Linked DNA regions of Geomonas sp. RF6. The protein of the gene in region 1 interacts with the protein of each later gene in a pairwise test. Links are inferred from orthologs where the notes say so. Each region holds a gene or a part of one and is shown on either strand. Other genes may lie near its edges.

Region 1 (3,485 bases):
TCGCAGCCGTGATAGCCGAATGCGGCGTAGCGGACGGAGTGCTTCTCGCGCAGCGACGCGGTCGCCTCGATGAGGTAGCTGTAGGTGTCGGCGGTGACTTCGTCGAAGCTCACGCGGCACAGTTCCCCGAGGTCCGAACCCCAGAAGGCCTCGGAGGAGAGGAAGCGCTCGCCGGCGCCCTTGAAGAGCCTGTTCAGGATCGGCATGAAGACGCGGGTGCGCGGGATCCCACCCGCCATGGTGTGCACCACCAGCACGTTCGTCTTTTCAGGGATGAGCCCTTCGAGCTCCGCGATGACGGTCGAGAGGTTCTCCTTGAACCTCTGCGTGCCGCGGTTTCTTGCGTACTCGATCTCCTCTTTCGGCAGGTTCACCGAGCTCCAGTCGTCCGGCTTCACCCCTTTCAGCTTGTCCACGATGGAGACGCCGTCGCTGCACGGCTCCATGTCGAACCCAGCCTCCAGCGGAATGTTGATGATCTTGCCGCCGAGGTTCTCTTCGGCAAGGCGCAGCTCCTCGTCCGTCAGGGCGCGCAGCTTCCCGTCCGTATCGTGCCTCCCCACGGTGATCCCGATGATGGTCATCCCCTTGTCGCGGGCCTCGTCAACGATGCCGTTTGCATAGCCACGGCCGAACAGCTCCCCGCACAGGAAAAGGACGTCTCCCTTGCCGAAGCCGGCCGGTACCGGGAGCTCTCTCAGAGCATTGAATTGTGTCATTGGTTGATCCCTCTCTTTCACATTGAATTGAAGCTCAGTTACCGCATATCCCATCCTTCAGGAGGGCATAGCGAGGATCGGAGTGGCGCCGCCAGGCGCTGCATCCGGTTCCTTTGTCCAGGGACTCGTGTTTCGGCAGATCGGCCCTGCCTCACACGCGCCTTTATAACTAGTTCTTCCGGAGTATTCCGGCAGAGTCGCTAAAACGTCCCCTCCCCCCATGCGGGGGAGGGACAGGGTGGGGGGGAAGGTGCGACCAGTTCAGGAGATGGCAGCTTCACCCACCCCCTGGCCCCCTCCCGTCAAGGGAGGGGGGAAGAACTCCCCCGATGCTTCCTCAGAATGGTGGCGGGATCAGTAGTCCTCGCGCGCCAGGTTTTCGAATCGGGTCCACTCGCCACGGAAGGCGAGGTCGACGGTGCCGATCGGGCCGCTCCTGTGCTTGCCGATGATGACTTCCGCCTTCCCCTTCAGCTCCTCGTTTTCCTTGTCGTACACCTCGCCGCGGTACACGAACATGATGATGTCCGCGTCCTGCTCGATGGCGCCGGACTCCCTGAGGTCGCTCATCATCGGGCGCTTGTCGGAGCGCTGCTCCAGTCCGCGGTTCAGCTGGGAGAGTGCGATAACCGGGATCTCCAGCTCTTTGGCAAGCCCTTTCAGGGAGCGCGAGATTTCCGAGATCTCCTGCTGGCGCGATTCGGGGTTCGCTCCGCCGCGCATGAGCTGCAGGTAGTCGATGACGATGAGGCCGATGTCGTGCTCCGCCTTCAGTCGCCGAGCCTTGGAGCGGAGCTCCAGGATGGAAATGGATGCGGTGTCGTCGATGAAGATCTTCGAGTCGTGCAAGGATCCCGCCGCCTTCGCCAGCTTGGGCCAGTCGTTTTCCTGCAGGTTTCCGGTCTTGAGCCGGCTGAGATCGACGCGGGCCTGGGAACAGAGAAGCCTCTCCACGAGCTGCTCCTTGCTCATCTCCAGCGACCAGATCGCCGCCGGGTGGCGCTGCTGCGCCTCGACCGCCGCGTACTGTGCGACATTGAGGGCAAAGGTCGTCTTCCCCATGGCGGGGCGCCCGGCGATGATGACGAGGTCGCCGGCATGGAACCCCGCGGTCATCTTGTCGAGGTCGTGGTAGCCGGTCGGAACGCCGGTGACCGCCTCCTTCTTTTCGTAGAGGAGCTCGATGTTCCTCATGGCGTCTTTGAGGACGTCGCGCACCTGGAAGTACGCCGGGCGGATCTTGTTTTCCGAGATCTCGAAGATGACCTTCTGCGCGCCGTCGAGGAGCTCCTCCACGTCCACCTGGTCCTCGAACCCCTTGGTGACGATGTCGGTGGCGGCGGTGATGAGCTTCCTCGTGACGCACTTTTCCTTCACGATCTTGCAGTAGTACTGGATGTTCGACGCCATGGGGACGAAGTCGACCAGCGTCGCCAGGTATGCTCCCCCGCCGACCTCCTCCAGCTCACCCTTCTTCTTCAGGATCGTGGTGAGGGTAATGAGGTCGCACGGCTCCCCCCGCTCGTTCAGGTCGATCATGGCCCGCATGATCTTTCTGTGCGACTCGCGGTACAGGTCTTCGGGGGTGAGGATCTCCAGCGCGCGGTTGATCGCCTCGTTGTCGACGAGAATACCGCCGAGGATGGACATCTCCGCCTCGATGCTCTGGGGGGGCAATTTTCTCAGGTCAGACTGCTGCATGGACTACCTCTTTTAGACCTCCGCGGTCCGCCGTGGTCAAAGGCGGGATTCTACCGTTCAAAGCGGTGCAGGTCAATTCTTTTGCGACTTTAAAGCGTGCTGCATTCCCTGAGGAAGGCGAGGGACTTCAGGGGACGATCGAGGTGGGCGGCGACGGCGGGGTCGAGGAGCCGGTCCGCCTCGTGAAGCGCCGCATCGGGAAAGTGGATCGAGCCGAACGACCCCGCCCTCATGGCGCGTGCGAGGATCGTTGCGGTCTCAGGCGAGATCGGGGCATTCTCCAGCGGAGGCTGATAGCCGAGGATCTTCAGGAAGTTGACGGTAAAGAGGCGGCGGTCGGAAGGGGAGGGGGGGGCGCTGTCGAGGCGTTCCAGGTAGCTGGAGAGGAGCCGGAAGAGGCGCGGATTCGCCTCCCCCTCGGGGGTGAAGCGCTCCACCAGTTCGCAGGCGTAGGCCGCGCAGCCGATCTGGGAGAGGTCGACCCTGATGCCGGGGTGGATGGTGACCACGTCCGCGCTTTCGATGGAGGTGAGGCCGGAGTAGGGGATCTTTAGCTGCAGTCCGAGGTGGGCGAAGGGCTCCAGTGCGCCGCCGAAGCGGCGGCGGCTGCGTTTGGCGCCGCGGGCGATGCCGGAGAGGCGTCCTTCTTCGCGGGTGAAGAAGGAGACGATCCGGTCGGCCTCGCCGTAGTCGGTGATTCGCAGTACGATCGCTTCGCAGGCGGTTTTTCGCATGGGAGAAAGTAGCATCCGCGAAGCGGTGCAGTCAATGGGTAGAAAGGTGCGGCTGATTGATAGGGGCCTTACTCACCCCCTTTGCGTGGGCTCAACCGGTGCCTTTAGTAGGACAGGAGCCTAGGCGTCCCCTCCCTTTCAAGGGGAGGGACAGGGTGGGGATGGGGTAGGTTTGGCGACCACCGACCCCCATCCCCCTCCTGTCCTCCCCCTTGAAAGGGGAGGGACGCGCTGCCGACAGCTCAGCTTAATCTTGTCCCCGGAATTGCGGAAGAACCGTGTTTATTCTTTGCCGGCAGTTCCATCTGCTATCCTGACTTGGCGACAGAAA
Region 2 (3,150 bases), 1.1 Mb from region 1 along the record:
TTTGAACTTTTCGCTGGAGAGGATGGACATCCTTTTCAGGGAGTGGAGGAAACGGTCCCTGTTCACGTGGACGGACTTGTCGTTTCCTTTCGGAATGACCTTCGTGTAGTCCGGGAACTCGCCGTCGATGAGGCGCATGACGACGACGGTGTTTCCTTTCTTGATGACGGCGCTGTTGTCCATGAACCCGAGCATGATCGCCGCCGATTCCTCGTCGACCATCTTTTTGAGCTCGAAGATCCCTTTCTTGGGGAAGATGACCCCTTTCGCGAGCTCAGCGGAGATGCTCCCTTCGATCCCCTTTTCAGCGACAGAGAGACGGTGGCCGTCGGTGGCGACCATCTTGAGTAGCGTGCCGGACTCGTCGACCGCCTTTACGAAGACGCCGTTCAGGTTGTACTTCGTCTCGTCGTAGCAGATGGCGTAGGAGGTCTTCTCGATCATCTGCTTGAGGATCGCGTTGTCGAGAAGGATAAAGCTCTCGTCCTTTACCTTCGGGAAGTAGGGGAACTCCTCGGAGGAGAGGCCGACGATGTTGAAGCGCGCCTTGCCGCAGACGATCTCCACCCAGTCGTTGTCCCGTGTGGTGAAGTGGATTTCCTGGTCGGGCATCTCCTTTACGATCTCGTAGAGCTTCTTGGCGGAGACGGTGATCTTCCCTTCGCGGATGACCTCGATCGGGTACGAGCTGCGCATGCCGACTTCCAGGTCCGTGGCGGTGATGTTCAGCGTGTCGCTCGTCGCCTCCAGAAGGGTGTTCGAAAGGATGGGCATGGTGGATCTCTTTTCCACGATACCCTGGATGCGCTGCAGGGCTTTCATAAAGACATCTTTGCTTATCTTGAATTCCATCTTTTCTCCCTTCTCCGTCCGCGCTTCTTTTTCTAAGGTTTTTATGTCTTTTCAGTAGTAGTAGATAGATGCCTGTTGAAATGTGGACAAGCTTCGTAAAGGTGCGGCGCGTCGTCTCTTTCCGGCGTGGGAAACCCTGATGATTGCCGGGCTACTTTTTCCGCTTCCTGCACAGGAGGCTTTTCCGGGTGTGAACAACAGGGGAGTTGTCCACACTTTTCCCCATTACGCCAACACCTTTTTCTTTATGTCTTCCACAGAGGCCCGGAACTCCGCGTCGCCGGCCATCTGCTTCTCGATCTTCTTCACGGAGTGGATGATCGTCGAGTGGTCCTTCCCTCCGAACTTCTCGCCGATCTCCGGATAGCTCGCCTTGGTGAGCTCGCGGCAGATGAAGATGGCGATCTGTCGCGGCACCACGAGCGTCTTCACCCTCTTGTCGCTTTTCAGCTCCGAGAGTTTGATCCTGAAGTGGTCGGCGACGATCTTCTGGATCATCTCCACCGTGATTTCCTTCGTCTTTTCGACGATGATGTCCTTCATGACCTCGCGGGCCATGTTCAGCGTCAGGGCGCTTCCGGTGAGGCTCGCGAAGGCCTCCAGGCGGATCAGCATCCCCTCGAGCTCCCGGATGTTGCTCGTCGCGCCGTTGGCGAGGAAGAAGGCGACATCGTCCGGGAGCTCGATCCCGTGCATGTCGGACTTCTTCTTGAGAATCGCCATCTTCGTCTCGATGTTCGGCGGCTGGATGTCCGCGATGAGCCCCCACTCGAAGCGGGAGCGCAGCCGCTCCTCGAGCCCCGGGATCTCCTTCGGGAACTTGTCGCTGGTGATGACAATCTGCTTGTGCGAGTCGTAGAGGGCGTTGAAGGTGTGGAAAAACTCCTCCTGCGTCGCCTCCTTTCCCGCCATGAACTGGATGTCGTCGATGAGCAGCAGGTCCATCTTCCTGAACTTGTTGCGGAATTCCTCCATCTTCTTGTAACGGAGGCAATTGATCATCTCGTTCATGAACTTTTCGGACGAGTAGTAGCAGATCTTCGCCTTGCTGTTCTTGGCGAGGATCTGGTTCCCGATGGCGTGCACCAGGTGGGTCTTGCCGAGTCCCACACCGCCGTAGATGAAGAGGGGGTTGTAGTTGCTGGCCGGCTTGTTCGCCACCGCCTGGGAGGCGGCATAGGCGAACTGGTTGCTGGCGCCGCACACGAAGGAGTCGAAGGTGTACTTTGGGTTCAGGTTCGGCATGAACTCCGGCGCCTTCTTCTCCTTTTCCTTCTCTTTTTCCTTTTCCGGTTCCTTCGGGGGAGGGGCGGCTTTTGAGGGCTTTGGCTCCTCTTTTGCCTCCTCCTTGTTCTCCGCGACCTGGAACTCGATGTGGAACTGCACGGCGGTGAGGGCGTAGAGCACCTCTTTTATCATGGTGAGGTACTTGTCGGTGACCCACTTCTGGATAAAGGTGCTGGGGACTTTGAGGATGAGGGTGTTGTCCGTGCTTGAATGGAAGGTGAGCGGCTCGATCCAGGTCGTGTACGTCTGCCCGGTGAGCACGTTTTTCAGATGTGTTTGGGCTTCGCGCCAAACGTTTTCCATCGAGTGAATCCTTTATGCTGATGCGCGGATTGCTGCGGCCGCGACACTTTTGCATTATTCAGTGAGGTGACAGGGGAGGGGGGTACCCTCCGCAAACACCGCATTCGTGGGGCGGCGCCTTTGCCGGCGCGGCTCCTGGGTGCCGGGTCGGACTTACAGGAGCCTCTTCTGGTAAAATTGAATGCGAAGTCTAGGAAGATGCATCGCTGCAATAGGTAAGGATCACGGGGCCCCCGACGGTGTATGATGCGCTCGCCCGGGAGTTGTCCCGACTGGACTACGGCTGAGTCTCCCCGGGTGGAAAAAAGGGATCACGGGAGAGCTCATTTTACACGGTTTTTGCACAGCTTTATCAACAGATGTTGATAATAAAAAGTGTCGGGGATACCAGCTACTTACGCGGTTATTAACAGGATAAAGCCATCCTAATTTTATCGCAGCGGGCAGACTAGCAGAGCTACCCCCAATTTGCAAGGCAAAAGTTGCCGCAGGAAAAAGACCTTGACAGCTAACGGTGTTTATGTTTAAGTTCGATGCTTGCCTTTAATTCCGCAATAAATTAGCGAAGGAGTACATAGAAGATGAAAAGAACGTACCAGCCGAGCAACGTCTCCAGGAAAAGAACCCACGGTTTTCTCGTGCGCATGTCCACCAAAAACGGCCGTCTCGTGATCAAGAGGAGAAGGGCTAAAGGTCGCAAGCGCCTCG

The links.
Region 2: the proteins of dnaB (region 1) and dnaA interact in binary tests that used the Escherichia coli proteins (3 or more experiments, as listed by UniProt). The link is inferred for Geomonas sp. RF6 from one-to-one orthologs.

Annotation. Positions count from the first base shown.
Region 1 is NZ_CP087999.1:3,049,390-3,052,874, forward strand. Bases 248-3,220 are described here. They hold dnaB (replicative DNA helicase), read right to left. Parts: upstream 2,421-3,220; coding sequence 1,074-2,420; downstream 248-1,073. Other genes in these bases: LPW11_RS13155 (enoyl ACP reductase FabMG family protein), read right to left, coding at 248-719; recO (DNA repair protein RecO), read right to left, coding at 2,510-3,154. Outside these bases: more of LPW11_RS13155, read right to left, coding at 1-247. UniProt on the Escherichia coli protein: The main replicative DNA helicase, it participates in initiation and elongation during chromosome replication. Travels ahead of the DNA replisome, separating dsDNA into templates for DNA synthesis.
Region 2 is NZ_CP087999.1:1,933,066-1,936,215, reverse strand. The notes cover bases 261-3,150. They hold dnaA (chromosomal replication initiator protein DnaA), read right to left. Parts: upstream 2,443-3,150; coding sequence 1,078-2,442; downstream 261-1,077. Other genes in these bases: rpmH (50S ribosomal protein L34), read left to right, coding at 3,024-3,150; dnaN (DNA polymerase III subunit beta), read right to left, coding at 261-852. In the rest of the region: more of dnaN, read right to left, coding at 1-260. UniProt on the Escherichia coli protein: Plays an essential in the initiation and regulation of chromosomal replication. Binds in an ATP-dependent fashion to the origin of replication (oriC) to initiate formation of the DNA replication initiation complex once per cell cycle.